Regions from separate parts of the Proteus terrae subsp. cibarius genome, predicted to be linked through region 2. Evidence: predicted binding sites of a transcription regulator. Region 2 holds the regulator's gene; each other region holds the start of a gene.
What was found. Region 2 encodes PhoB, which activates phosphate uptake and scavenging genes when phosphate is short. Its sites were predicted from a motif close to CTGTCATAAAACTGNCNNAT; they were not measured.
Positions count from the first base shown of each region.

Region 1: a site for PhoB is predicted at 3,570-3,589, ahead of phoA (alkaline phosphatase). Genes of this name have one in related genera too.
Region 3: a site for PhoB is predicted at 6,413-6,432, ahead of rbsK (ribokinase). Genes of this name have one in related genera too.

Region 1 covers NZ_CP047349.1:3,336,205-3,346,572, reverse strand. The annotation lists gene nadR (multifunctional transcriptional regulator/nicotinamide-nucleotide adenylyltransferase/ribosylnicotinamide kinase NadR) at 1-203, shown strand, start outside; gene GTH25_RS15385 (ElyC/SanA/YdcF family protein) at 585-1,724, shown strand; gene GTH25_RS15380 (alpha/beta hydrolase-fold protein) at 1,907-3,439, shown strand; gene phoA (alkaline phosphatase) at 3,651-5,090, shown strand; gene GTH25_RS15370 (Na/Pi cotransporter family protein) at 5,512-7,143, shown strand; gene GTH25_RS15365 (GNAT family N-acetyltransferase) at 7,146-7,694, shown strand; gene GTH25_RS15360 (DUF1435 family protein) at 7,902-8,165, shown strand; tRNA gene GTH25_RS15355 (tRNA-Leu) at 8,222-8,308, opposite strand; tRNA gene GTH25_RS15350 (tRNA-Leu) at 8,347-8,433, opposite strand; gene rsmC (16S rRNA (guanine(1207)-N(2))-methyltransferase RsmC) at 8,588-9,604, opposite strand; gene GTH25_RS15340 (DNA polymerase III subunit psi) at 9,734-10,144, shown strand; gene rimI (ribosomal protein S18-alanine N-acetyltransferase) at 10,113-10,368, shown strand, end outside.
Region 2 covers NZ_CP047349.1:657,980-668,347, forward strand. The annotation lists gene GTH25_RS03055 (bifunctional 2',3'-cyclic-nucleotide 2'-phosphodiesterase/3'-nucleotidase) at 1-194, shown strand, start outside; gene GTH25_RS03060 (ribonuclease T2 family protein) at 282-1,058, shown strand; gene GTH25_RS03065 (bifunctional metallophosphatase/5'-nucleotidase) at 1,078-2,700, shown strand; gene GTH25_RS03070 (nitroreductase family protein) at 2,961-3,560, opposite strand; gene GTH25_RS03075 (AAA family ATPase) at 3,692-7,420, opposite strand; gene sbcD (exonuclease subunit SbcD) at 7,420-8,649, opposite strand; gene phoB (phosphate regulon transcriptional regulator PhoB) at 8,870-9,559, shown strand; gene phoR (phosphate regulon sensor histidine kinase PhoR) at 9,583-10,368, shown strand, end outside.
Region 3 covers NZ_CP047349.1:338,848-349,215, forward strand. The annotation lists gene GTH25_RS01695 (N-acyl-D-amino-acid deacylase family protein) at 1-1,150, shown strand, start outside; gene GTH25_RS01700 (MFS transporter) at 1,246-2,520, shown strand; gene prfH (peptide chain release factor H) at 2,742-3,353, opposite strand; gene GTH25_RS01710 (RNA ligase RtcB family protein) at 3,353-4,489, opposite strand; gene GTH25_RS01715 (DeoR family transcriptional regulator) at 4,801-5,577, opposite strand; gene deoC (deoxyribose-phosphate aldolase) at 5,633-6,301, opposite strand; gene rbsK (ribokinase) at 6,481-7,401, shown strand; gene murQ (N-acetylmuramic acid 6-phosphate etherase) at 7,641-8,555, shown strand; gene GTH25_RS01735 (PTS transporter subunit EIIC) at 8,595-9,959, shown strand; gene GTH25_RS01740 (MurR/RpiR family transcriptional regulator) at 9,984-10,368, shown strand, end outside.

The DNA of each region.
Region 1 (10,368 bases), 1.3 Mb from region 2:
ACACGCCATGGGTAGCCGATGGTTTGCGTAGTTTAGGGAGTGATAAAGATCGTCGTCGTTTCCAAACCTTATTAATGGAAATGCTCGATAAAAACAATATTGAGTATATCAAAGTTAACTCCCCTGATTATGACGAACGTTTCTTAAGTTGCGTTGAATTAGTCAGAGAATTATTGATGATGCAATCAAAACATATTGAGTAACATTATGATTAAAAAACGCCATTAGTGGCGTTTTTTTACATTGAAGAATGATAATAATCGCTTGTCTCAAAACTTAATGTTTTTCTTCCTGAGTAAATTTCTTTTATTCTTTACTACTAATGACCTATCAGAACAAAATCTCTTGCCAAAAGATAAAAATATATAAAAAAATCTGTCAAATAAGCTATCTACGTAATAATGCTATTTTTTTCAATAAGGTGAAAAAGGTTACTGAAAATTAATTCAGGGATCTCTATTATAGAAAATAGGTATAGATTTATCGGTGTGTATTTCTTTTGCCATTAGGTGTGAGGAGTCACACTCTCTATCTTCATTCGCTTAGGTGAAGAAGCAGACTATTTTTCGTAAAAGGACAAGATAATGGCGCAACCTTCCCGTGTTTCACTTCATATCAAGAAAACAGTCATTTCGTTAGCGATTGCTGCTTTAGGTTTTACCGTCTCATCAAATGCATTGGCTTATCAAAAAGTCCATCAACCTGATAATAGTTATCAGCAGTATGTCTCTCAGCGCCAAACGGTTGATAGTTTGATCCAAGATGCATTAGATGCTTTTAAGTCACCAGCGCGTGTCTCTGATGCTGGTTTTACGGGAAAACTGCCATCAAATATGGAAATTGTGGCGCAAAAACTGCAACAAGCTTATAAATTAGAGCCTTACCGCCTTGATTTATTATTTAGTACTGCCAGCGCTTATATCTATAACAATGATGTTCCTCGCGCAATTACGATTTATAAACAGATTTTAGAAGCCGCTCCTGATGATATTGATGCGTTAATTTATGTGACTTCGTGGACACGTTTCGAAGGTAAAGATAAAGAAAGTGAAGCCTATTTCAATAAATTAAAATCATTAAATCCGGCGAAAGCGGATGAACTCAAACGTTTCTTTGCTGAGATAGATCGTGTCAGCAAAATGCCGTTAAGTGATAAATTAACGCAAACAGATTTGGCAAAACTAAATAAAACCAAAGATAACAATGCGATTGTGACATTGGGTTATGCATTAAATCCTGATGGTACAATGAATAAAATTTTAATTGAACGTCTAAATAAAACCTTAGAAGTCGCTAAACAATTACCTGAAGCCATGATTATCGTGACGGGTGGTGTGCCTAAAGCACATCAAACAGAAGGAAAGTTAATGGCGGATTGGTTGGTGAAAAATGGTATTGCACCAGAGCGTATTTTCCAAGAGAACTATGCACGTACAACAGTCGAGAATGCGTTATTTAGCCGCTATGCCTTAACCAAACATCGTATTAAAACAGCTGTTATTATTAGCTCTGGTAGTCATGTTCGTCGTGCCGATGCGATTTTCACACTTGCAAGCTGGCAAAGTGGCCCAAGTGATATCTCTTACCTAACAGTTGTTGCACCAGATAAGCCATTAGCTGAATTACAAAAGGCAAGTAAATCAGATATACAAGGCATTTATCGTGATGGCTTAAAAGCATTAGGATTATGGAGCTTCCGTAGTTATCCATTAGAAGAACGTTGATAGGAAAGTCTCTCAGGTAATTAATTAGAAAGAAAGCCTCCTCAATAATAAAATAGGAGGCTTTTATTTATCTATACTCATTTAATTTTCATTGAATTGATAACAATTATCATTACTATTGCTTCTCACAATAGTTAATAATGAGAAATAAAGTGAGAATTCCTCTGATGATATGCGCATTGATGGCCTCTTTTCCCAGCTTTGCAAGTTGCTTAGCAGTAACTGAAAATAAAGAAATGACAGGTCATTTTGATAACAATAATACGTTGTGTTTTACCGCTTATTTAGAAAGCCAACGTTATGTTGAATTAAACGTAAAAGGGATACAAAACCTACGGTTAGAGACACAAGATGGCACTCATATTCGTAGTTTATTAAAGGATATTCCTGCTGATGGGCAACAGAAAGTACGCTTTTTATTACCCGAAACGACACATTATCAATTGGTTGCACAAGGCGAAGCCAAAAAACAGTGGCAATTCACGCTAATAACACAGCCTTATCAACCGTTAGATAAAGATGCAGGTATTGCACCAACTAGCCCTCGTTTACAAACACTCGCCAAACAACTTGATCAAAAAAATATTCAGGCATTTTGGCAACAAATACATCAGGAAGGAACTCCTCTGATTGAGCCTTATGATCATGATAAAAAGCGAGTCACTTTTCTATGGCAAGGTGCCAAAAAGAATGTTTATTTATTGGGATCACCCGATGGTAACCATGATCCGTTAACCCATTTAGCCAATAGCGATATTTGGTATCGCAGTTATATCGTGCCTAACGACACATTAATGCAATATAAATTAGCGCCTGATGTGCCTGTTATTGAAAATTCAGAGCCTTTTGAACAACGTCGTGCGATCTTAACCACGGCACAAGCCGATCCGTTTAATTCCCAAAATTCACCAAGTCAGTCTGAGGATATCTATAATCACTTTTCGTTATTGTCGTTAGACAGTAAACGTGAATGCCAATTGCCCGATATTCTTGATAGAACAATGAAAGGCAAGACCGAGATTGTTCGTTTTCACAGTGAAATCTTAAATAATGGTCGTGAAATTGCACTTTATCTGCCAGCCCAAAAAATGGAAATACCGCGGATCTTGGTGTTATTTGATGGTCAAACTTATCGTCGCCAATATGGTATTGATCGGTTTTTTGATAAACAGATCGAGGAAGGTAAATTGGCACCGATGATGATCCTATTTGTTGATAGTATTGATAGTGATCGCCGTAGTGTTGAATTACCGCCAAACCCTGATTTTTATCGTTTCTTGGCTGATGAATTATTTGTTTGGCTAGAAAAAGAGAAAGGTATTCACGTATCTGGGGAAGAAACGATAATATCAGGCTCAAGTTATGGTGGATTAGCATCTTCATGGGCCGCATTTAATCGCCCTGATCGTTTTGGTAAAGTGCTGAGTATGTCTGGCTCTTATTGGTGGGCACCTGAAAATGAAGAGCCAGAATGGCTTATTCGACAATTTGAGCAAGCAGATAAAAAGCCATTGCAGTTTTTCTTAGAAGCAGGGCTATTTGAAAGTCGTGGTGATAAAGGGGGGATTTTAAATAATAATCGCCATCTTAAGCAGGTTTTAGAGCAAAAAGGCTATCCTGTTAAATCACTCGAAATGGCCAGTGGGCATGATTATATTTCTTGGTGTGAAACCCTGTATTTGGGCGCAAAAGCATTAACCCAAGAGAATGACTAGTTTAAGATCTCGCCTTAACAATATGCTTTAATACAACAGAAGCTTATATACGCATTCGCGGTATAAGCTTTTTGTTTGTCATCAACTTGTCATAAAGCTGTCATCGAAATCGCTTTTACTCTTCATTTCTCTGTCATTTAACTGCCGTAAGCTTTTCCTGACTTAAAACATTAATCCTGTTTTTTTTATTTTAGAGTGCAAGGAAAAAGCTATGTCTCATCGTTACCAACGTTCTATTTTATCCGTTATTGTAACAACGCTATTAGCTGGTGCGAGTTTCTCTTCTTTTGCAGCTCCCGTTGCTGCGGATACAATTTTGGCACAAGATCGCGCAGCAAAAGGTAATATCACGGAATTTGGCGGTGCTCGCCGTATGACTCAAGATCAAACTGAGGCATTAAAAGCCGCTTTAAATAACAACCAGGCAAAAAATGTGATCCTCTTTATTGGTGATGGTATGGGGGATTCTGAAATCACTGTTGCACGTAACTACGCTGAAGGTGCTGGTGGTTTCTTTAAAGGCATTGATGCGTTACCGATAACGGGTCAATACACACACTATTCATTAGATAGAAAAACACAAAAACCTAACTATGTAACCGATTCGGCAGCCTCAGCAACGGCATGGGCTTCGGGTGTGAAAACCTATAATGGTGCATTAGGAATTGATGTGTTTGGTAAGGATCACCAAACTATTTTGGAATTAGCAAAAGCCAATGGAAAGGCAACAGGGAACGTAACAACGTCGGAAATTCAAGATGCGACACCTGCGGCATTGTTCTCGCATGTGACAGGACGTAAATGCTATGGCCCCGTTGAGACTTTAGAAAAATGCTCAACAAACGCATTAGAAAATGGTGGTAGAGGCTCTATCTCTGAGCAGCTTTTAGTGACTCGAGCAGACGTTACATTAGGGGGCGGAGCGAAAAGTTTTGCTCAAACTGCAGCTGCCGGTGAGTACAAAGGCAAAACGTTAGAACAGCAAGCGATTGAGCGTGGTTATCAAATAGTGAAGGATGCAAAATCACTGGATGCGATTACGCTGGCAAACCAAGATAAACCAGTATTAGGTTTGTTCCATGAGGGCAATATGGCCGTGGCATGGGAAGGCCCTAAAGCGACATATCATGGTAATTTGAACAATCCACCATTAGAGTGCAAACCTAACTCTAAACTCGATCCAAATGCGCCAACACTGGCACAAATGACCAAAAAAGCGATCGACTTACTGAAGACCAATGAAAATGGTTTCTTCTTACAGGTCGAAAGTGCCTCTATTGATAAGCAAGATCATAACGCTAATCCTTGTGGACAAATCGGTGAAACGGTTGCGCTAGATGAAGCCGTACAAATCGGTTTAGATTTCGCTAAGCAAAACGGTGATACGCTGATTATCGTGACTGCAGACCATGCTCACTCAAGCCAAATTATTGAAGCGGATGTGAAATCAAGCGGGTTAACACAAGCACTTATCACTAAAGATGGTGCGGTTATGGTGGTGAATTACGGTAACTCTGAAGAGGAATCTCAAGAGCATACTGGTGCGCAATTGCGTGTGGCTGCTTATGGCCCGCATGCAGCTAATGTGGTTGGATTAACTGACCAAACAGACTTGTTCTTCACGATGCGTGATGCAATGGGTCTGAAATAAATTTAAGCTGAATTTATAGTCTGTCTGAACTTGTAGTCGAATTGCCTTACTAAATTGTTGTATTTTCGCGCGACTTAGAGAGATACCCTCTGGTCGCGTTTTTTTATTAATAATTTAGTCTATTTAAAATAAAATGATAATAAATCAATAGGTTATTTACAGGCTGATTTTGAAAGTTACACATTCTCTGTTATAATTAACAGAACTTACAAACTAATCTATGTAATATTCTCAACTTCTCCATTGATTATTGCACTTAAGTTGCAATATCTTTTTGTCAAATAACACTCTACGTTATTTAAGGCATTACCCGTAAAAATTTTTCTCAGATAGATTATCTGCTCGTGGTCTTTCTCTTTTTTATGAGATTGAAGGAGAACAGAGTCAAACAAACAACGATAAAAATAAGGTTATTATTTCTATGCTGACACTGCTTCATTTACTCTCATCAGTCGCACTTCTTGTCTGGGGAACACATATTGTTCGTACAGGCATTATGCGCGTCTTTGGTTCTGATTTACGCCGAATTTTAGGTAAAAGTATTAATAAGAAATCCAATGCTTTCCTTGCGGGTGTTGGGGTAACGGCATTAGTCCAAAGCAGTAATGCGACGGCACTTTTGGTTATCTCTTTTGTGACGCAAGGGCTGATTTCGATTACACCGGCACTGGTTATTATGTTAGGTGCAGATGTGGGTACTGCACTGATGGCGCGAGTGCTAACCTTTGATCTCTCTTGGTTATCTCCACTACTTATTCTTGTCGGGGTGATCACTTTTCTAAGCCGTAAAAAAGAGCGGGTCGGGCAATTAGGGCGTGTAGGAATTGGTCTTGGTTTAATTATTTTAGCCTTACAGCTGATAGTCACTTCCGCAGAACCAATTACCCATGCCAGTGCGGTACAAGCTATCTTCACATCATTAAGTGGAGACACTGTTTTAGCTCTCTTAGTGGGCGCTTTGTTTGCTATGGTGAGTTATTCAAGTCTGGCTGCTGTGTTATTAACAGCGACATTAAGTGCAACTGGGCTAATGCCTTTATACATCAGTTTATGCATTGTGATTGGTTCTAATATTGGTAGTGGTTTGTTGGCGTTAATGAGTAGCCGAGGGCAGAATGTTGTTTCACGCCAAGTAGTACTAGGAAGTCTATTTTTTAAATTGATTGGTGCGCTATTGGTTTTACCTTGGATAACCATCATTGCAAATAAAATTCAGCAATATGGATTTTCACCGGCTGAAGTCGTTATCTATTTTCATGTTATTTATAATCTTGCACGCTGTGTAATGATGATCCCTTTTGTCGGCATAATGGCAAAATTATGTCAGCGACTGATCCCAGAATTGCCTGCTACAGGATCTGAAGTGGCACCTCGTTATTTGGATCAATCAGCTATTGATACACCTTCTTTAGCTATCGCTAATGCGGTTAGAGAATCCCTACGATTAGGTGATGTTGTCGAACAAATGTTGCAACGTTTTACTGCATTAATGGAAGGTGATCGTCAGCAAAAAAGGGAAATTAGCCAGTTAGAAGAAGAGGTCGAATTACTCCATAGCAGCATAAAATTGTATATGGCACAAATTCAACAGCATGATCTAGGAACTGAAGACTCTCGACGTTGGGCTGAAATTATTGATACAGCGATGAATTTACAGCAATCATCCGCTATCATAGCGCGTATGTCATCTGAAGTGGTGAGTAAAGGTCTAAATCATCACTTATTTTTATCGGAGGAAGGGCGTCGTGAATTACAGACACTCCTTGAGCGTCTGCAAAGTAATCTGAATCTGGCGATGTCGGTATTTGTTTCCGGCAACATGGAACATGCTCGTAAATTACGTCGAGCAAAACATCGTTTCCGTTTACTCAACCAGCGTTACTCGTTTGCTCATGTAGAACGTCTTCATTTGCATAATATGCAAAGTATTGAAACTAGTTCTCTGCATACCAGTTTGCTCGGTGATATGAAACGGTTGAATTCCTTATTCTGTGCCGTGGCTTACCACGCATTAGAACGAAGTGAAGCATCATCAGAACAGGTTAATCTTTAATAATGAAAAACAATATTCGTCAATTAACAAGGAATGAAATTCCACAAGTATGGGAAATTGATAGAACTGAGCTTATTGAAAAGCTGTATGTATTAAAAGAAGGAAAGTTACTTTTATCAGAGCAACGTTTTGATATGAAAGGTTGGCCAGAAGGTGAAGCAGAGCATTACACTCCTGTTTTACTCGAAAGTTTTGACCGAGGAGCACCTTTCTGGGGTGTTTTTAAACAAGGTCAATTGATTGCAGCTGCGAGTGTTGATCCGCAAAAACGTGGTCAAAATGGTACCTTACTGCAACTCTCTTTTTTACATGTTAGCCACCAGCAACGTGGGCAAGGTTTAGCACGAATATTATTTGATTATTGTGTGGAATATGCGAAGAAAAGAGGGGCGGATGGATTATATATATCATCAACACCTTCTGAAAATAGTGTGAATTTTTATCAGCATTTAGGGTGTCGTTTAGTTGATACTCCTGATCCTGAGCTTTATGAAAGAGAGCCTGAAGATATTCATTTAGTCTTTCATTTTATCAATCTAAATAACGCTTAGTTTCGTTTATTGACCACTATAACAACATAATAAAATTGAACGTCTTATCGTGAAAATGGTAAGACGTTTTTTATTTATTATTCTAAAAGATACACATAACCCTTTAAAAAATAAGGATATCAAATAAGTTTTTTTCTTTATATAAGTTGATTTGGTATAAGTGTTATATATAATAATGAAAATCATTATCATTAATGGTGTGTTATTATGGCTAAACCAACACGTATACCTCCAGTGACATCTTGGACATCTCGTATAAATTTATGGGAAATGTTGGCGGTTTCTTCTTTGCTAACAGTGATCACGCATTATATTGCAGGAACATCAGCCTTTACGCTGATTTTAGTGGTTTCAATGCTGTTATCCACCTTGATGCTGTTCCATAAAAAATTACAGATGTGGGTGATGATACCCGCAGGTGTTGTATTAACCTACAGTTTGATGACACTTTTAGTCGCATATTATGGATAGAGAATATTCGCTGAGTGATTGGAGGGGAGTTATCACAAGAAAAAAAGGTTATTGAGTGGTGCGAAGAGGGGGACTTGAACCCCCACGTCCGTAAGAACACTAACACCTGAAGCTAGCGCGTCTACCAATTCCGCCATCCTCGCAGTCTTACTCAATAATTTTACTCTGGATATTGTCTGTTTGGTGCGAAAAGGGGGACTTGAACCCCCACGTCCGTAAGGACACTAACACCTGAAGCTAGCGCGTCTACCAATTCCGCCACTCTCGCATTCAGACAGGAAGCGAATTTTATGCCTTTTATTTTTGGCGTCAATTATTTTTTATCAATAAATTATCTTGGTGATGAAAAATAAAACACCTTGAGTTATCACTTAAAATCAGCCCCAAAAATAAAGCCCTGTTTGAGATAACAGGGCTTGTGATTAGTCTTTCTTGGTTGCTTGGTAAACTTTAAATTTACCTGTTGATGCAAGTACTTCGTGAGAGCCAAATACGTGATCCAAAATATCTGGATAAGGGATAAATGAATTCGCTACAATGCGCAATTTACCGCCTCTTTTCAGATAATTTGGAGCAAGGCGAATAATATCTTCAGCAGCGGTATAGCTTGTGCCTAAACCATCATGGAAAGGCGGGTTTGAGATTATCCAATCATAAGTTTCTTCGACCGCTGAATAGACATTACTTGCAATTACTCGACCTTCTAATTCATTCACGTTTAAGGTGGCGATACTAGAAGAAATTGCCGCCGCATTCACATCACATAGTGTCAGTTTCAACATTGGGTTTTTCTTACCAAGTACAGTGGCGAGTACACCACAGCCACATGCCATATCCAGTAAATCGCCAACCATTGCATCATCAAAAGTTGAAAGTAATAAACGGCTACCCTCATCTAATGCGTTTTGGCTAAAGACACCCGGCAATGCCATTACAGTGAGATCATCATGGCGATAAGTTTGCCACCAGTTATTACGGTCAAACAGTGTTTGATATGTTTGAGTACCAAAAAATAAGCTACAACGGCGTGCTGAATCTATTTTTTTAAGTTTAGCGATACCGTTCATTAATTCAGTGGCACTTTTAACACCGCTACGGTTTTCACCGACGATAAAGATTTCAGTACCCACTTGTAAGTTAGAGCAAAGGCTACGCAGTTGGAAAGTGGCTTCGTTTTTATTTTTAGGCCAAAAGTAGATCAAGGTATTGCAATATTTCACAAAGGACTGATCTGCAACTAAACCAAAGAGTGCGTTATCACCCATTGATTTTAGTAATGGTAGCCACTGGTGATATTGGTTGGTATATGCTCTGACACTTTTTGCCTGGATCTGTGCTGCGAAAGTATCTTGGAGATCACCTGCAATAAGTACATGCCTGTCTGCGAAATGATCTAGGTGACGAAGAATAACTTCGCTAGCAGGGGACAGTGAGGACATTATGATTATTACTCCTTAAAAAACATGAGACGCATGATATCAGATATAAAGAAACCGACGCTATTTATTGGCGTAGTTTATGCCCTCTGATACTATGTACCGTTGTTCTACACTTGATAGGTAAGCATAATGAGCCGTAAAGACAGAATGTTATCCCAACTTGGAATTCGTCAGTGGGTACTTCATAAGCCTGCTGTGTTAAAAGGCGAGCATTCTGTTCAATTTCCGGATACAACACGTTTACTTATCATTACTGATGATACCGTTGATCTAAATAACGGGCTTTTCTCTGATATTTTTAGCGCCATGGGGATAGATAAAAACGAAATCTATTGTATTACAACAGATGATGTGAGCATGCTCACAGAATCATTTGATCTTCCCTGCTGGTTATTAGGCACTGATCTCATACTTCCCTCTGAATATACTTCTCTGAGAAGCCCTTCATTACATCAGTTATATTTTGATGCTGATGCAAAACGCGATCTTTGGAAACAAATCTATCAATATGAAGACCATTTCACTCTTAAACCCTGCTGATTTACCTTTAGCATGGCAAATTGAAAAATTAAGTCATTCATTCCCTTGGAGTGAAGAAACATTTTATAGTAACCAAGGAAGTCATTATTTTAATCTGAAAATTTGCATTGATAATATTATTGTAGGTTTCGCAATTACGCAATTAATATTAGATGAGGCAACACTTTTTAATATCGCAATCCATCCTGATTATCAGGGGAAAGGTTACGGTAAAGAACTTTTAT
Region 2 (10,368 bases):
TAACAAAAGCTGCTAACAACTGGTCATTCTTACCTATTAAGACTGATAAAGTGTTAGATGTGCGTTTTGAAACTTCTCCAAGTGAAAAAGCGGCTGCATTTATTAAAGATTTTGCTCAGTATCCAATGACCTTCGTGGAAAATGACGAAATCGGTTTTGCAATTTACAAAATCGATTTAACTGAGAAGAAATAAGCAATTAAACCTGTCCGTTCAGGGCAGGTTTTTCTTACCTTTTTTGAACCAAGAGAGTAGATTTTTATTGCTCTTTAAGGGGATTTTATGCGCTTTATGAAGCTATTACCTGCTGCTTTTGCTTTAGTGCTAGCAGGATGTGCAACGCAAGCACCTGAAATTACAGAACCATTAAAACCTCAAGCTAAATTAGTTGAAGGCGTATCTTGTATTTTACCTGATGCTCCAACGGCACCTTACGACTACATTGCTTCTAATGATCGCTATGGTCAAAACAGCACTGCATCAACAGATTACTTTAAGTTAGCGATTAACTATTCGCCGGCTTTTTGTGATTATAAAAGTAATAATATTAAACGTTTAAATAACGATAATGAAAAAGATCGTGCAAAACGTGAATACGATAAATTTGAAATCCAATGCTTCTCAGATAATAAATTTGGTTGGATTGTTCATGGGCTGTGGGCTGAAACCTGTGATGGTAAATCATGGGAAGAGTGCCGCGATTGGAAAGACATACGCAAGCATCCTCGTTTATGTAAAGGCGATTTACCACCTTTAGAATACTCTGCTATTAAACCTTATCTGTGTGATTCTCCAGGTATCGATCTGTTACAAGGTGAATGGGAAAAACACGGTGTGTGTGCGTTTGATACACCAGAGGCATTCTTTGGTAAACAAAAAGAGTTGTATGAAGCGTTAGTATTACCAGAAGGCCGTCCTTCAAACAGTGCATTGATTAAGTTCTTAAAAGAACACAATCCATCACTGAAGGACAAAGAAATTCAAATTAATCGAGATGAATTCTATATCTGTTATAGCAAAGATTTCGAAGTAATTGATTGTCCGAAACGTGAATTTTGATCTTAGGGATAAATTTTAAATGAACCATAAATATAAACTCGTTGCACTTGCTGTAAGCTCAGTCTTATTAGCAGGTTGTGCAAAGAACTACGACGAAGCTAATGTTGTTGATGTGCGTGTTATCGCAATGAACGACTTCCATGGTGCGCTAAAAGCGCCAGGTCCAAACAAACCTGGTGGTATTGAGCATATGGCTACGTTAATTAAAGAAATGAAGAAAGATAACCCAAACAACATCGTTGTTGCTGCGGGTGATATGGTTGGTGCAAGCCCACTGTTATCTTCAATGTTCCATGATGAGCCTTCAATCGAAGCATTATCATTAGCAGGCTTAGAAGCAACTTCAGTGGGTAACCACGAATTTGATAAAGGCATGGGCGAGTTACTGCGTAAACAAAACGGTGGTTGCCACCCAGTAACGGGTTGCCAAGGCCCAACTGAGTTTAAAGGCGCAGATTTCCAATACTTAGCGGCTAACGTTATTGTTAACGAAACTGGCAAAACATTATTCCCAGAATACGTTATTAAAGAATTCAACGGTATTCCTGTTGCATTCATCGGTTTAACTTTAGAAGGTACTGCGGCTATCGTAACTCCTAAAGGAACCGAAGGCTTAAGCTTCCACAATGAAGCAAAAACAATTAACGCATTAGTGCCTCAGTTAAAAGCAAAAGGCGTTCAAGCAATTGGTGTTCTGATCCACGAAGGTGCTGCACAGCGTCGTGATGGTGGTCCAGTTAATATCAACGCATGTAATGGTATTACAGGTAAAGTACTGGGTGTTGTTGAACAATTAGATCCAGCTATCGACTTCGTTGTGACTGGTCATACTCACCAAGCTTACAACTGTACTATCAACGGTAAATCAGTGACATCGGCACAGTCTAATGGTGCAATGTTAACGCGTATCGACCTGAAATTAGATAAAACAACGAAAGATGTTGTTGATATCGAAGCTCGTAATATTTGGGTTGATAACCGTAAATATGAAAAAGATCCTGCAGTGACTAAACTGTTAGAAGCTTACGAAAAAATTGCTACCCCATTAGCTAACCGTATTATCGGTAAGTTAGAAGGCAACCTGAATAAGCAAACGAATGACGCGGGTGAATCTGCACTAGGCCAAGTGATTGCTGATGCGCATTTATATACTGCAAAACCAAAAGATATGGGTGGCGCACAAATCGCATTTATGAACAGCGGTGGTATTCGTGCTGATATGACTGGTGGTGACGTTTCTTATAACGCAATCTACACTGTACAGCCATTCTCTAACGTACTGTTAACTCAAACGTTAACTGGTGAACAAATCAAACGCCTGTTAGAACAACAATGGGATCGTTCACGTCCACAAGTGTTAGCGGTTTCAGGTAACTTCCAGTACACATGGGATAGCAAAGCCTCTAATGGTAACCGTGTTATCGTTGAATCAATGAAAATTGATGGCAAACCAGTGGATATGAAAGCATCTTACCGTGTTGTTGCTAACGAATACTTAGCAACAGGTGGTAGTAACTTCTCTGTACTGAAAGAAGGTAAAGATCCAGTTTACAGCGTGCCAGATGTTGATGCCGTGGTGAAATATTTTGCTGAGCAGTCTCCAATTGCTCAACCAAAAGCGAATAACATCACACGTAAATAACGTATTTTCATACGCCTTGTGAAAATCGCACCTTTTACTTTGTAAGAGGTGCGTAAATAAATAAAGAGAGCAAAGTGTTGAACACAAAGGGTCCATCCCTACCTTTGTATTCATTGCGCACTTTGCTCTTTTTTTATTAAAAATAACTGTGAATGACTTAAATGAGAGATAAAAAAAAGCCCACAGTGGCTGTGGGCAAGGAATGAAAGTAAAAAAGAGGGTATTATTTAGGGTCTTTTGTCAGATGTCTGTTCTAACACTTATTTGAAGATTTTAAAGCGTGAATCATCTTCCATATAATTCTTCTCGCCAGCCTCTTGTTCGATAGAACCAAAGACCATTTGAGCTCTTAATTTCCATGTTTTTGGCAGATCCCAAGTTGCATGAACTTCATCATCAATAATTGGGTTGTAGTGTTGTAATGAAGCACCTACATTCTCTGCTGCTAATGCAGTCCAAACAGAAAGTTGTGCCATACCACTTGCTTGCTCTGACCATACAGGGAAGTTTTCAGCGTACAGTGGGAACTGCTCTTGCAGACCTTTTACGATGTCAGTATCTTCAAAATACAGAATTGAACCAGCGCCTGCGGCGAAGCTATTAATTTTTGCTTCAGTTGCACTAAATGCTTCTGCGGGTACTAATTTTTTCAAGGTATTTTTAACGATATTCCACAGTTTTTGATGTTGTTCACCAAACAGAATAACAACACGAGATGTCTGTGAGTTAAATGCTGTTGGGCTCTCTTTAACCGCTTCTTTGATAATCGCAGTGACTCTGTCTTCGCTAATTGGAAGTTGATTACCTAAATGATAAATTGTTCTACGTTTTTTCATTAAATCAGTAAATGCGTTAGACATGATTGTCTCCTTGATAAATTTAAGCGCTTAAAGCGTGTCTTAGCTTGAGCTAATCTATGGACATACTATAGGGCTTAGATGTGATTTATTGATATATAAAAAATTTAATCAGTTACGTCAAAATATTCGACCTAGTTTTTAACTGATTGATTTAGAATCTGTTTATCTACATATCTAAACTCGGGAGCGAGTTGGCTAATACCTAAGCCCCCAGCTTTCTTCACTTTAATTTGTACAGGAATACGCTCTTTCATGGCTTCTACGTGACTAATTACGCCAATAATTTTGCCGGATGCATTAAGGCTGTCGAGTGCATCTAATGCAATATCTAAGGTATCAGGATCTAATGTGCCAAAGCCTTCATCTAAAAATAGTGATTCGATTTGAGTCTTATTACTGACCAAATCAGAAAGCGCTAAAGCGAGTGATAAACTGACTAAGAAACTTTCGCCACCAGAAAGCGTACGAGTATCTCGCAGTGCATCTGCTTGCCATGTATCTGCAATCTGTAGTTCAAGGCTTGCTGGTGTTTTACGCTGTAAGAAATAACGCCCATGAAGTTTTTCTAAACGACGGTTAGCTAAATAAATCAGATGATCAAGCGTTAATCCTTGGGCGAAGCGGCTGAACTTATCTCCTGATGCAGAGCCCACTAATTCATTTAAATAACTCCAATCATCAAACTGAGATTGTTGTTTGGCAATATGAGTCAGTAGATCCTGTTGCTCTTTACGCTTTTCTTCGTCAGTACGCAGTTGTTCTTGAATGCGAAATTTCGTTTCTTGTAATTGAGTAAACTGTGTTTCTAATACCAATAATTGAGCGGTAATTTGTTCGAGACCCTGTTGTGTTGCCAATATTGGCTGTTGTGATAAGTGCTGTTGATATATGCTTTCTTGTGTATCCAAACGCGTTTTTTCTTGCAGAAGCTTATCAAGTCGTTGTTTTTGTTGTTCTTGTAAACGACTTCTTTCTTCAACTGATAGTAATGAGGCTAAAAACGCGTTTTCATCATCAAATGGACTGTTTTTTAGCCTATCTTGATACTGTTCAAGGGTGGCTTGTGAGTGAACATAAAGCCGTTGTAGTGATTTTTCGTTTTCCTGATATTGGCCAATAAGCTGATTTAAACGGATTTCGAGTCGGTTTTTTTCTTCGCTATATTGCTCAATTTGTTTTTGTAACAGCTGACTTTGTTTATCCAACTCATTGCGAGCATCTTCGGTGGTTTGTGTGCCGAATAAAGCTTGGCGTTGTGTTTTTAGTTGTTCTTGTTGTTGATGTAGTTGTTGTAAATGAACTAAAACTGCATCAAGTTCTTTTTTATTTGCAGATAAATAACGTTTTCTTTCTTCCTGCGTTAATAACAATTCGCGGATTGTTTGCTGTAATTCGTGATGTGTTTTTAATATCGATTGATATTGTTGGCTTTCTTTTTTACGCGCAATAAGCCATTGAATTTTATCTTCAGATGCCTGCAAATCATAACCTTGTTGTTTGACAAGAGATTGAATATCTTGCGCTAATTGGGTTTGTTGTTGAAGATATTGCGCTGTTTGTTGTTGTTTATTAGAAGCTTCTTTTTGTTGCTGAGCTAATTGATTTTGTTGATGAAGAATAGCTTGCTGTTGTTGATGAAATTGTTCTTTGTTATCAGATAACAGCTTGTATTCTTGCTGAATTTTGGCTTCTAATGCTTGGTAATTTACTCGTTTTTGCGTCAGTAAATTATCTTCTTTTTCAAGTGCTGTATCTAATTGAGTTAAAGCAGTTTCTTCGCAGTCAACATCTGGTAATGCGTGAGCTTGAGCTAAGACTCGCCATTGCTGTTTTAATGACGCAATATCTTGTGTTAGTTGCTCAAGGTCGCTACTTAATTTTTTGTTTTGAGTTTGATAGTTAGCACACTGTGTTTTTTGTTCTACTAACTCTATGGTTAATGTATGAACTTGTTGCGTTAAAATATCTAATCGTGTTTTTGTTTCGTCTGGTTTTATTTCTTTATATTTTTCAACATAAGGATGTTCAGTTGAACCGCAAACAGGACATGGGTTGTCTTTAACTAAACGTTGTCTCTCTTCTTCGTATTCCGCTAATTTCCGAATCAAAAGATAATTGTCATTTAAATCTTTAAGGTGTTGCTCTTTCTCTTTTAAAACAATGCTATTTTTGCTGATATTTTCAGTCAGTACAGCTATTTTTTGCTGGTTTTCTGAATGGCTTTTTTGGTACAGATGTTCAGTTTTTAGAGTGCGCTGTAATTGAACTTGTAATCCCATTATTTTTGCAAGCGCATTTCTTTGCTGAGAAATTTGTTGCAAACGATGAGGAATATCTGCAATTGCATCTACTTTTTTTTGTTGCTCAAGTTGCGTTTGTAATTCACTTAATTGTTGTTGCTGTAAATTAAGAGCGTGTTGTTGTGCTTCTAGTGTGCGTGTTGTTTTTTTGAGAGCAAGTTTTAGTAACTGCTCTTTTTCTTGTTCTGCTTTTTCACTTTTCTGACTAATTAGATATTTCTCTGCAATTTCATCATATTGTTCAAAATAGCGTTGCCACAAAGGGAAATTCTCAGCAAGTTGAGCATAAGCTGTATGCTGATTTAAATATTCACTTAGTTCATTGAATTGTTTTTGCGATCCAGCTAATTGGATTTCTGTTAATTGTATTTTTTCCAGATATTCCGACTGTGTTTTTTCCAGTGTGTTTTTTTGCTGTTTTTTTGCTGAAATATCTTGTTGTAGCAAGACTAACTGGTTATCTAATGGCGTCACTTCTTCACGAATAAGCTGTAATATTTGCTGTTTTTTCTCATCGTGTCGTTTAAATGTGTCACGAGCCTCCACTAGGTGCTGGTTAATAGGTTGGCTTTGTTGTTCAATAAGCTGTTTTTCTGCTTTCAAGGTTGAGAGTTGTGACTCAATATAGATTTGTTCTTTTAATAGACGATTTTTTTCATCATAAATCGGGCGGATCTTTTCCGCGGGTTCGCTATTTTCAAGACGTTGAATATCGGGCTTGGCAGCAACTAATGCTTCTTGCGCTAAGTTAACTTCTTTTTGTGCTAATAGCTTGTTTTTATTGATTTCAATGTCTTGTTCTTGCCACTGCTTTGCTGCTTGATATTCCTGTTGTTCTTTTTGTAATAATCTCTCTTTGGCAAAAAGATCAGTTTGCTCAGTTAATAAAGCTTGGCGAGCATTTTCATCTAATAACGCCATCATTTCGGCTTGTTGTTTTAGTGCTTTTAAGGCTTGTTCTTGTTCACGCCAATGTTTAAAGATCGATTGGGAAATATGGCGATAAATATCTGTGCCAGTCAGTTCTTCGAGTAATTCAGCGCGAGATTTATCATCTGCATTTAAAAAGGCCGCAAATTGTCCCTGAGAAAGCAACATAGACTTAGTGAAACGATCAAAATCGAGCCCTGTAATATTAATGATCATCTCTTTTACTTGGCTTATTTTGCTGGCTAAGATTTTATCTTCACCGCCCGTTGTATTTATTTTAACGAGTTCAGCCTGTGGTGCTTGAAGATTGCCATCTTCTTTATAATTGGCACGGCGTTGTTCCCAAAATGCACGATAAGCCACACCTTTGACTTCAAATTCAACTTCGGTTAAGCACTCTGCGGTATGACGTGTCATTAATTCATTTTGTGATTGTGTGACTTTGTCTAATCGTGGAGTTCGATGATAAAGCGCTAAGCTAATCGCATCTAATAGTGTGGTTTTTCCTGCCCCGGTAGGACCCGTAATCGCAAATAATCCGTTGCTAACAAAAGGCTCTTGATCAAAGTTGATTTTCCACTCACCTTTTAAAGAGTTAATATTTTTAAATCGCAGACTTAAGATTTTCATTATGCTTCGTTATCCTCTTGTTCTGCCATTTCAACAGCTTGTTTAAACAATGTTGTTAACCGTGTTTTAGTTTCTTTTGAATCAAATTCATGCTGTTCTAAGCGCCTTTCAAAAACATCATAAACCGTTAATTCGGTCAGTGTTTCGTTCTCATTTTGCGTGAATACTTGGCGCTGTTTTCTGGCTCTTCTTAATAAGATCACATCAAAAAGTGGATCGTTAGTTAGCTCTTGAACACGAGTTTGTATATCACTGAGATAATCTTGTGTTGAAACTTCGATATCCAACCAAATAGTGGTGTCTGTTTCACTGTATTGTTTTTTTAAATCATCAAGTTGTATGGCTATCTCTTTTAATGAGCCACTGATAGTGCGTAGCAACTGAAATTCAGGAATAGGTAATAGTGTGAGGTGAGTTAATTTGTCTTGCTCAAAATCGATAAGGCAGACGCTTTTTTGTTGTCCGCTTTCATCAAAACTTAAAGGAATAGGGGAGCCACTATAACGAATATGGCCTGATTTATTCACTACTTGAGGGCGATGAATATGACCAAGAGCAATATAGTCAAATTCAGGAAATAGTGTTGCAGAAAAAGCCTCTAAAGTACCGATATAAATTTCACGTACAGAGTCGGTTACACTTGCCCCAATGGTTGTAAGGTGACCTGTTGCAATAATAGGAATATTGACGTTCAGTTGCTTACGTAAATCAAGAGCCTCTTGATATTGAGCTTGGTAATAATCAGCAATCGCTTCTTTTAGGGCATTTTGTTTTTCAGCACCTGATTGCCCACTTTTACTACTTACCATATCTCTAGGACGTAGATAAGGGATCGCACAAAGTAATGCTCCCGGAGTATTATCTTTTTGAGGAAGAATAAGCGGGGCTTGCGGTGTTTCAGTATGAATATTGGCAATAACCGTTGTATTTAAACATGCTAATAATGATTTAGATTCATTTAGTGTCGCTACAGAATCGTGATTACCACCAAGAATAACAAGCTGGCATTGTGTATCTCGGATAGCAACAACAAAGCGGTTATAAAGCTCTCGGGCATAACTTGGAGGAGAGCCTGTATCAAAAATATCTCCTGCAACAATCAATGCATCAACTTGATAATGCTTAATTTGAGCTAACAACCAATCAAGAAACTGTTGATGCTCTTGTGCTCGAGTTTTTGTAAAAAAATATTGCCCTAAATGCCAGTCTGATGTGTGAATAATCCGCATTGCTATTCCTCTTTTTTATCTGATGAAGAGTATAGCGCACCTTACTTTTTTAGTGAAAACTCAACAACAAGCCTTCTTTTGAGTGATATTTCACCAAAAAATGATTTATTTACCTTAACAACAGGGATCTATTTCAGTAATGTTAAGGTTAGTCATAAATCTGTCATAAAACTGCATCATAATCATTTTGACCCTCTATATACATTACACAGGATAGAGTATGGCAAGGCGTATTCTTGTTGTTGAAGATGAAACCGCAATTCGAGAGATGATCTGTTTTGTTTTGGAACAAAATGGTTTTCAACCTATTGAAGCAGAAGATTATGATTCTGCATTGAGCTTTCTTATTGATCCTTACCCTGATCTGGTTTTATTAGATTGGATGATCCCCGGTGGATCAGGCTTGCAGGTAATAAAACAGATGAAGCGGGAAAGTAACACCCGTGATATTCCAATTATTATGCTAACGGCAAAAGGGGAAGAAGAAGATAAAGTTCAAGGGCTAGAAACGGGGGCTGATGATTACGTTATTAAGCCTTTCTCACCTAAAGAGCTTGTGGCTCGAGTGAAAGCAATTTTACGACGGTTATCACCAATGTCTACGGAAGATGTTATTGAATTCAATGGCTTAGGGCTTGATCCCGTTTCTCATCGAGTAACGAGTCAAGATAAACCGATTGATATGGGACCTACCGAATTTAAACTCCTGCACTTTTTTATGACACATCCTGAACGCGTGTATAGCAGAGAACAACTGTTAAACTATGTTTGGGGAACAAATGTTTATGTCGAAGACCGTACTGTTGATGTGCATATTCGTCGTTTACGTAAAGCCATCGAAGAAGATGGTCATGACAGAATGATACAGACAGTACGTGGAACGGGATATCGTTTCTCTGCCCGTTTCTAAGTCAATATGGGAGTAATCGTCAGGTGTTAGAACGACTATCGTGGAAAGCCCTCGTTTGGGGGCTATGTCTATTTTGCTTACCTGCTTTTATATTATCGCTTTTTATCGGGCATCTTCCTTGGTTGCTGGTGGCATCGCTACTCAGTGCACTTGTGTGGCATGCCTATAACTTGCTGAAATTATCTAAATGGTTATGGTTAGATCGCTCAGTACTGCCTCCGGAAGGAAGAGGGGGATGGGAGCCTATTTTTTATGGTATTCGACAAACCCAACAGCGTAATCGTAAACGACGCAGAGAATTAGGCGACTTAATTAAACGTTTTAGAAGTGGCGCTGAAAGTTTGCCCGATGCCGTTGTGATGATGACAAATGAAGGGAATATTTTTTGGTGTAATAGCCTAGCTCAACACTTACTCGGCTTTCGCTGGCCGGAAGATAACGGACAAAATATTTTTAACTTATTACGTTATCCTGATTTCTTACACTATTTTACTGCAGGCGATTTTAGTCGCTCTTTAATTATTTCACTTAATAATGGTTCTATTGTTGAGTTTCGAGTGATGCCATACAGCGAAGATCAGCGCCTAATGGTGGCGCGAGATGTGACAGAAAAAAATAAACTAGAAAATGCACGACGTGACTTTTTTGCTAACGTTAGCCATGAATTAAGAACACCACTCACCGTTATTCAAGGCTATCTTGAAATGATGGAAGAAAATAGTGTCACGAAACCCGCAGAGCATAAGGCGATAGTGACGATGCAAGAGCAAGCTAAGCGCATGGATACGCTTGTTCAACAACTCTTACAA
Region 3 (10,368 bases), 320 kb from region 2:
GCATGGCAACATCCGAATGGAAGCGATGGGATTAGAAGGTAATCCTTCTACTCGCGAAGATGTCGCCAAGATGTGTGAGATCTTAGAGCGTGAATTAAAAGCGGGGGCATTTGGTTTATCAACAGGATTGATTTATATGCCTTGTGCCTTTGGTGATACTGCAGAAATGATCGAACTTTGTAAGGTGACAGCAAAACACAATGGTATTTTTGTCGTTCACCAACGCAGTGAAGCTGACGATATTATTCAATCAACTCAAGAGCTTATTGATATCGCTAAAGCATCCGGTGTTTGGTTGCATATTTCCCATATGAAAGTTTGTGGTAAGAAAAACTGGGGATTAATCGATGAAATGCTCGGTATGTTAGAGCAAGCACAAAAAGAGGGCATTCGTATCTCTTTTGACCAATACCCGTATGTGGCAGGTAGTACTATGCTCGGGGTGATCTTACCGCCTTGGGTTCATGCAGGAGGTACAGAAAAATTATTAGAGCGCTTAGCTTCTCCTGAACTGCGTAAAAAGATGATTGAAGATATTGAAAAAGGTATTCCAGGTTGGGATAACTTTATTGATTTCGCAGGGTTAGAAAATATTTATGTCACTAGTTCTAAAACAGAAAAAAACCAAGATGCCGTTGGCCTTAGCCTTGTAGAGCTAGGTAAATTGAGAGGTAAAGATCCGTATAACGCAACTTTCGATCTGCTATATGAAGAAGAAAATGCGGTAGGAATGGTGGATTTTTACGGTACAGAAGAACACGTTATCAAATTCTTATGTCGTCCTGAACAAAACGTATGTACTGATGGGCTAATGGGGGCAGGTAAGCCTCATCCCCGTGTATTCGGTGCATTCCCACGTGTTTTAGGGAAGTACGTCAGAGAAGAAAAATGCCTCACTTGGGAACAAGCTATCCGCAAAATGACAGGTAAACCTGCAGAAGTCCTTCGATTAACCGACAGAGGCTTAATTAAAGAGGGATATGCCGCAGATATTGTGATGTTTGATCCTGAAACCATTATTGATAAAGGCACATTTGTTGAACCAAACCAATACCCAGAAGGGATCGACTTGGTGATGGTCAATGGACGTATCGCATTAATTAATGGGATCGAAAGTTACGCCTGTAGCGGTCATGTTTTAAGAGCATAACCTTACAATAGCGCTCTTAAACATTAAATCTTATCTCTGTTTATCACGGTTGTTCTTCAACCGTGATGGTTTCCCCTTACCTGAGGAACAGGAAAATGAGTTCAAATATTATTCCAAATCTTCAACAGAAGAAAACATGGAAAGCTCGTTACACCGTTTTATCCTTAATTTGGTTAGCCTGGTTACTTTCATTCTTAGATAGAATGGTAATGAGTGTTTCATTACCCTTTATTGGACGTGATCTTAATCTTGATACCACCCAACAAGGCTTAATTATCAGTGCGTTCTTTGTCGGTTATGCGGCATTCCAAATACCCGGTGGTTTCTTAGCTGACCGCTTTGGCGCGCGTAAAATCATGGCGATCGGTATTGCATGGTGGTCAGTATTCACTAGCTTAACGGGTATGGTGTTTACATTACCGTTAATGCTTGCCGTGCGATTCTTATTTGGTATTGGTGAAGGCTGTTTTCCCTCTGCTTCTTGGAAAATGATCTCAACGTATTTCCCATCTAAAGAGCGTGGTCGTGCAACGGCAATTCAATCAACAGTAAATACCTTAGGGCCAGCATTAGCTGTCATTGTTGCAGCGAGTATTATCGGTGCTTTTGGCTGGCATATGGTGTTTATTGTTTTAGGTATTCCCGGTTTATTAATTGCTGCTGGTATTTACTTCTTCACTCGTGATAATCCAAAAGATCACCCAAGTATTACTCAGCAAGATCTCGATGAATTAGCAGCAGACGGTACATTAACGGATAAACCTGTTGAAGCGGTACCTTTTAAAGACGTTTTAAAGATGCCAGTGTTGTGGCAAATGGCAGCGATTTGGTTTCTGTTTGATATTACCTTCTGGGGATTTTCAACATGGTTGCCAAGTTATTTAATTACTGTTCGTGAATTCTCTTTGGCTAAAACCGGGGTAATGGCGGCTATTCCATTCTTATTTGGTGCTGGTGGTACATTATTAGGGGGTTATGTTTCTGATAAATGTAAATCACAGCGTAAATGGTTATATATGATTACCGCAGTGATTGCTGCAGGCTTCTTATATATGACATATACCGTTGAAAGTGCTGATATGGCTGTTGTATATCAGTGTATTTCAGCATTATTTATGTTCTTCGCCATGGCGATGTTCTGGGGTATTTTAATGGATACTATCCCGAATAAAATCATGGGCCGTGCTTCAGGAATTGTTAACTTCGGTGGTCAAATGGCGGGTGTTGTTTCCGCACCGGTTATGGGCTTCTTAATTAAAGCCAGTGGTGGCAGTTATGACAGTGCATTTATGTTTATGATAATTGCATTAGTTGCTTCTGCTGTTGTGACGTTCACCGTTAAAATGAAAAATACACCAGCATCCATTTAATTAATCAGTATTAATAACGTTTATATTTTAATAAGTATGATGTTATTAAAACAAGTAAGATTAATTTAATAAAATAAATGTATTAACTGTAAGATTTATTTATTAAAACTCATTATACGCTTTATTGATTTTTTAATTTAAAAAATCTTATTGCAGGATATTTTTGTCTTAAAAAAGCCACGATTAAAAATCGTGGCTTTGCTTTTGCTAGATTAATGACATTATTTGTTTATCAGAACAAAGTCATTACCACTAAAACAGAGTGTGGCATCGCCACGAATAACTCGGTGATGAGCAATATGGCGTTGGCTATTTAATGAGGCGTGTTGCTTCATCATATAAGCCTCTAAATGCCATGCAATAAGTTGTTTAGCGAGTTTTTTATTAGCATGCTGACTACGCTCTGATTGCACTTTTACACTAATACCAGTGGCAATATGTGTTGCTCTGACCGCAGATTCTGTTTTGTTAACATGCTGGCCTCCGGGGCCATTGGAACGCATGGTTTCAAAGACAATTTCTTTGTCATTAATTTCATCAGGTTGTTCAAAACAAGCAACACCAATAAACCAGTTTTTACGCTTATGTCGTGGTCGTAATGTGCTTGCACACTGCCATTGCACGGAACCTGCCCACTGTTGTGCGATAGCTTGTGCATCACTACCTTCAAGAGACACTAACGCAGATTTTAAGCCATGACGTGAAGGTTCTTTTTCAAGAACAGTAACCTTCACTTGCTGTTTTATCGTTGATTTCAAAAAGTAATTTAAGGCTTTTTCAACGGCTAAACAACACTCTTCAGGGCCTTGTGCGGAGGTGAATTGTAATAACATTACGCCATCTCCCCACTTGTTTTATAGGTGATCACCGGTTTTAAACGTGCAATAACTTCGATTAATCCAATGTTCACCATACTTTCAATCACAGTCTCAATTGATTTATAAGATTGTGGTGCCTCTTCATAAATCAGTTGTTTATTGGCACAAATAATACGGCTACCTAATGTAGTTCGTGAAAGTTGTAAGGGTGTAAAACGGTGTGATAAACGGCCTTTACACTCGGTACGCATCCATTTTCTGCCTGCACCATGCGGTAATGAATGAAGACTTAATTCAGACACAATAGGCTTAACAATATAACTGTGATCACCGCGTGAACCCGGAATAACGACCATATTGTGATGTGCCGGTGTTGCACCTTTTCGATGTAACCAGCCTTGTTGACTATATAACTCACAAGGCTCTACAAGATTATGATTTACATCAGAAATAACTTCACCTTGAGTACGAATTTGGCGCATCATTCTTTCACCAATAAGGCGACGATTAATCTTTGCATAATCAAGTGCATTATTGTGAGCTTGCAAATATTCATTTGCATCTTCGGTGTTAGCAACCAGTCCTTTATGACCAAACTGTTCTGTATGGGCACGTAAGATAGATTGTCCTAAACCTCTCGATCCGCTGTGAACAAGTAGCAATAACTGTTTTTTATTGATACCACTTTCAGCGAAAAGGGTTTCATTGATCACTTGATCAATTTGTTGGAATTCAGCAAAGTGATTACCGCCACCAATAGAGCCTAAAGATCCAGCAAAAGGGTGGTTTTGCATTTCAGTCGGTAGATGTGCTTCTAGCCATTCTGAAGGTGCGATATCACTCATTTCACTCAACTGTTTTTCTGCTTTATCTAAGTTAAGTTTGCTGTTTTTAAATTCAGTTTGAAAGAGTGTCATACCACAGCCAATATCATTTCCGACTAAAGCAGGGTAAAAACGATTAACAGAAAAAAAGGCTGCACCAATAGGATAACCGCGACCTGGATGTAGGTCTGGCATACCTGCCACATAAGCCATATCAGGAAGTTGAGCCGTTGTTTCTAATTGTTGGATTGCTTTGCTTTCAATCCAAGTATTATCAGATGCGATATAACAAACGCTATCAGATAAATAATGAACACACTTGTCCATATACCAATCCATATAATGTAAAGGATAAAAAATAAATTGATTGGCGGACAGCAAAAAGAAGGAAAAAAGGATTACTTCTGAGGTTGTCCGCAAAGAGTATTCATATTTGTAGTTGTCATGGGATACCTCCTTGCGTTAATTAAAATGGGTGAGAAATAATAAATCGCGGGCATAGTAACCACTTTTTTTTGCCTTGGCAATCAAAAGTGGCGTGAATTTTCTTTATTTTTATAAAAGAGAATAAATGTAATTTATTTAATTTAAGGCTAAATTTTCTTTATTATCTATTTTAGTTAGCACTTTATTTTGAATTAATAAATTATTTTTACTGAGCTTTTTCGGCAATAATCTTCGTAATCATCCGTTAATTTTCTATCTGTGATCACAACATCAAACTGAGCTAAATCGCCCATATTGCCTGTCGCTGTTTCATCAAAATAGTGATATTTGGTGAGTAAGATCTTACGAATAGATTTATCCATCGCTTTTTTCTTCATATAAAGATCGTCGATGTTATAACAGGTAACGCCAAAATCGAGATGAACACCTTCAGCTGAAATAAAGGCTTTCTTAGGATTAATGTTATCGAGATAAGAAGGTTGAGTAGGATTGTAGAAAGAATCACTTTTAGGACGATATTCACCTCCACAAAGTAATACAGTGGCATTTTTTTTCTGGCTTAATGCCCAAAATACGCGATGAGAATAACAAATTCCGGTGAAATGCAGGTTATCGGGAATAAGTTCAATCAGTGTAGGAATAAGTTGTCCATTATCGAAAAAAAGAACATCGCCATCAGAGACCATACCTGCGGCAAGATTAGGAATATGAAGTTCTTCGGTTTGATCTGGCGTAATAATATTAGAGGATGTTGAAATTAATCCTGAATGAGGCTGGGCTAATGCAACAACATAACCACCTAATAATGACATCGGAAAAGGGTTTTCGGTGTCAGAACTCAGGTCGCGCCTAATTGTCATTTCAGAAACTTCAAGGATCCTCGCGGCGTCTTTAAGATGTATGCGACCTGAGCGTTTAATACATTCACTGAGGCGGCGCAAACGTTCGTGCTGTTTGGTCTCTATCACCGAAGGATCCTTGTGTTATCGAATAGCGTACTCCAAGAAAATATACGCTAAATAATTAGTAGTTTGATTCAGGTGCATCTGAATCTGTTGCGATAGCGACACTTGCGCTAGCACCGATACGTGTTGCACCTGCTTTGATCATGTTTAATGCTGTTTGACGATCGCGAACACCACCTGATGCTTTCACGCCCACTTCATCACCCACTGTTTTACGCATTAATGCAACATGATGTTCTGTGGCGCCCATTGTACTGTATCCTGTTGATGTTTTCACAAAATCAACGCGGATCTCACGACACATTTCACAAACTAAACGTACTTCGTCGTCAGTTAATAAGCAAGTTTCTAAAATAACTTTCAGAGTTGTATTACCACAAGCTGCTTTTACTGCTTCAATATCTTGTTTTACGAAGTCTAAACGACCACTTTTTAACATACCGATATTGATAACCATATCGACTTCTTGTGCGCCTTGACGAATAGCTTCAGCCGCTTCAAACGCTTTTGTTGCTGTTAAACCAGCACCAAATGGGAAGTCGATAACACAACATACTTTTACATCACTTCCTTTAAGGCAAGTTCTTGCTAAAGGGATGTAAGAAGTGTTAATACAAACAGAGAAAAAACCATGTTCAGCTGCTTCAGCACACAATTTCTTGATTTGTGCTTCAGTTGTATCTGCAGCAAGAAGGGTATGATCGATATAATTAGCTAATGGACGCATTGTATATTCCTTAATAAGAAGATTGTTATTTATCACTCATGTTAGTTTGGCAACATATTAGTGCGGTTTTAACGAGATAACAATCACAAATGATATTTAAATAACATGATACTGTTATATATCTATCAGAATGTCACTATTTTAACATTTATACATTTCACATAAGAGTAAGAGGCGCTATGGATATCGCAGTGATTGGTTCAAATATGGTGGATTTGATCACCTATATAGATAGGATGCCAAAAGAAGGGGAAACCCTTGAGGCGCCGGCATTTAAGATTGGTTGTGGTGGTAAAGGAGCAAATCAAGCGGTTGCTGCTGCTAAATTAAATTCGAAAGTGATGATGTTAACAAAGGTTGGCGATGATATTTTCGCGGATAACACCATCATGAATTTAGGATCTTATGGCATTAATACACGCTATGTTGAAAAAGTGCCCGGTACAACAAGTGGTGTTGCACCTATTTTTGTGACTTCCCAATCATCAAATAGCATTTTAATTGTTAAAGGGGCTAATCAACATTTGTCACCAGAAGACATTGATAGAGCAACAGATAGTTTGAAAAAATGCAAAATAATTGTCCTGCAATTAGAAATCCCACTTGAAACGGTTTATCACGCTATTGAGTTTGGTAATAAACACCATATTCCTGTGTTATTTAATCCAGCACCCGCTTCAAAAGCATTAGACCTTACTATTGCTGCCCGTTGTGACTTTTTTGTTCCGAATGAAACAGAGCTGGAAATTCTGACGGGTATGCCAATCACCACAATGGATGAAATTCGCGAAGCTGCTTGTTCTTTGCTACACAAAGGTTTTAAGAATGTCATCGTTACATTAGGTGAGAAAGGGGCATTATGGATGAATGGCAAAATTGAGAAGTACATTCCTGCCATCGAAGTTGATGCAATAGATACCAGTGGAGCGGGCGATGCCTTTATTGGTTGTTTCTCTCATTATTATGTTCACACCAATAATATTGAAGAAGCATTAAATAAAGCGGTGATGTTTTCAGGTTTAAGTGTTGCGGGAAAAGGCACGCAATCTTCTTATCCAAGTATTGAAGAATTTGGGCAGTTTTTGTCACAGGCAAAGTAATATCCTTTTTCATAATCACTCCTTTCTATTCTCTCAGTTATCTAACTCGTAAGATGATTGAGAGAATTTATTTTAAATCAATAAATTAAATTATCTTTTTGATTGCTATTAAATTTTTCTCTACAAAAAAAGATCTCGTATTATGTGATTTATTTCACACCATCATGACAAATATGATTGAAATACAATTTCATTGAATGTAATTTAAGTTGAAATTTGGTTTCATTAAGGTTGTTGTGATGAAAGAAGATGCATTGAGCGAATGTCTTAAAAATGAAAGCAATCAAGAAACAGCACAGTTTTCTGAATTAAGCGCTTTAGAGTTGGTCACGCTTATCAATAGTGCAGATATGACTGTTGCCAATGCCGTTAAAAAAGAATTACCGGCTATCGCTAAAGTAGTAGAAAAAATTACCGAACGTTTGCAAAAAGGTGGGCGTATTTTTTATGTCGGCGCAGGAACAAGTGGCCGATTGGCGGTATTAGACAGTGCGGAATGTCCTCCTACTTTTGGTGTATCTCCTACATTAGTTCAGGCGATTATTGCAGGCGGTCATGATGCAATGCTAAAAGCAGTCGAAAATATTGAGGATAGCCAAGAAGCAGCAATTGAAGAACTTCAACGTCGTCATGTCGGTGATAAAGATGTGGTTATTGGCATTGCTGCAAGCGGTCGTACCCCCTTTACTGTCGCGGCTTTGCAGTATGGTAAAAAGCTAAAAGCGTTGACCGTTTCCATTACCACTCGTGGCAAAAGTATGATGAGTGACATTGCTGACTTATCTATTGCACCAGATGTGGGCGCAGAGGTGTTAACAGGCTCCACAAGAATGAAAAGTGGCACAGCTCAAAAAATGATTTTGGGTATGTTAAGCACCAGCGTAATGACTAAGCTTGGAAAAGTGCATAAAAACCTGATGGTGGATGTGATAGCGAGTAATGAGAAATTACAACGTCGTGCTGAAGGTATTGTCAGCGAAGTTTGTGGAATTTCAAATGAAAGAGCCAGAACACTGTTACAAATGGTTAATTATCATCCTAGAAAAGCTATTTTAATGTACGAACTTCACTTGAGTGTGGAGAAAGTCGATCAAATTACACAGCAATATTCTTATCACTCGCTCCAACAGCAACTTGCACTATTTAACGAATAACAATATGAGTAAACACTCTGAACTTTAGCAGGCACATATATGGCTAATAAAATAGAACATCTCGACACGTTAGCAATAGAAATAGAAAAACACGCTGGTGGGTTTCAAAATGTGGCAACCCTAACACATTGTATGACCCGTATTCGATTGATTTTAAAAGATAGCTCGCTATTTGATGCGGATGCTTTAAAACAAGTCGAAGGCGTTAAAGGTGTTGTATTTAATGGCGAACAACATCAAGTGATTGTAGGAATGGGAACTGCGGCAAAAGTTTATTCCATTATGAATAAGCGTATGCAAAATAGCTCTGTAAGTAGTGAAGATGAGCCTGCGTCAACACCAGTGAAAAAAGGTTTCTCCATTCGCCGAATGCTAAATACATTAGCGGCTATTTTTGTTCCGACAATTCCTGCTTTAATTGGTTGCGGTTTGATTATGGGGCTAATTAATATTATCCGTTTAGTCGCACCGGGCTTAGTTGAGCAATTCCCTGAGCTATTTAAATTATTCAAATTAATTGGTAGTACGGTATTTGCCTATCTCTCTATTATGATTGGGATAAATACAGCTAAAGAGTTGGGAGCATCAACCTCGATTGGTGCAGTAATGGCTGGATTATTAGCCATGCCGGGGCTTGCTGATATCACCTTATTTGGTGAAAAATTACAGCCAAACAGTGGTGGTATTTTTGCGGTATTAATGGTGGTCGTGTTCTCTTCAAAATTAGAATTATGGTTCCGTAGTATTGTTAAAGAGAGTCTCGATCTTATCTTAACACCGTTTGTGACTATTTTAGTCTCTTCACTGGTAGCGATTATGATATTCCAACCAATTGGTCATTATCTTAATCAGTTATTAGCACAAGGCGTTTCACTATCACTTTTAAATCAAGGTGGTGGCGCAGTTGTAACGGGAGCCGCATTAGGAGGTAGTTTCTTATTCTTGTTATTAACTGGCTTGCATCAAGGTTTAATTCCAATCCATACCGAAATCTTAAATACGTTTGGTTTAAATTACCTATTCCCTATTTTAGCTATGGGTGGAATGGGGCAAGTAGGCTCTTGTTTTTGGGTTTACTTACGCACTAAAAATCAACGTTTAAAGAAAACATTAATGGGTGCATTACCTGTTGGTATTTTTGGTGTCGGTGAGCCTTTATTATTTGGTGTTTCTCTTCCATTAGGAAAACCGTTTGTCGCGGGATGTATTGGTGGCGCTGCTGGTGGTGCATTAATGGCCTATTTCCAAGTCGGGATCATTATTCCATTTGGTACTGCTGGGTTATCATTAATTCCGTTAGTTGGTGATGGGCAAATTATTAAATTCCTGATCGCAGTATTAGGTGCATGGATTGTCGGTTTTATTGCCAGTATGCTAATGGGATTTACAGATCCAGAGAAATAAGTCAGAAATAAAAAGGATAACAGAATGTCGACACTGACCAAAAAGCTTGAAAGTTTGCTAATACAAGGCAAAGGCACAGAACAACGTATTGCTCATTATTTATTAGAGAATAGTGAGAATATTGCCAGTATGAATGCCGCTGATCTGGCACTTAAAGCAGGTGTAAGTAGTGCTTCTGTTATCCGTTTCTCTCGTCAAATGGGATATCGCGGTTATCCTGAATTTAAAATTGATTACCTTTCAGAAGAAAAGCAACAAAAAAGTAGTGGCGATATTCTTTATGGCAATCTTGCGAAAACAGATTCGACAGAATTAATTATTTCCAAAACAGGACATTTGTTTACCAGCGCTATTTCAGATTCGTTGGCTTTGTTAGATCCCAATACCATTGATGTGTTAGCTGAGAAAA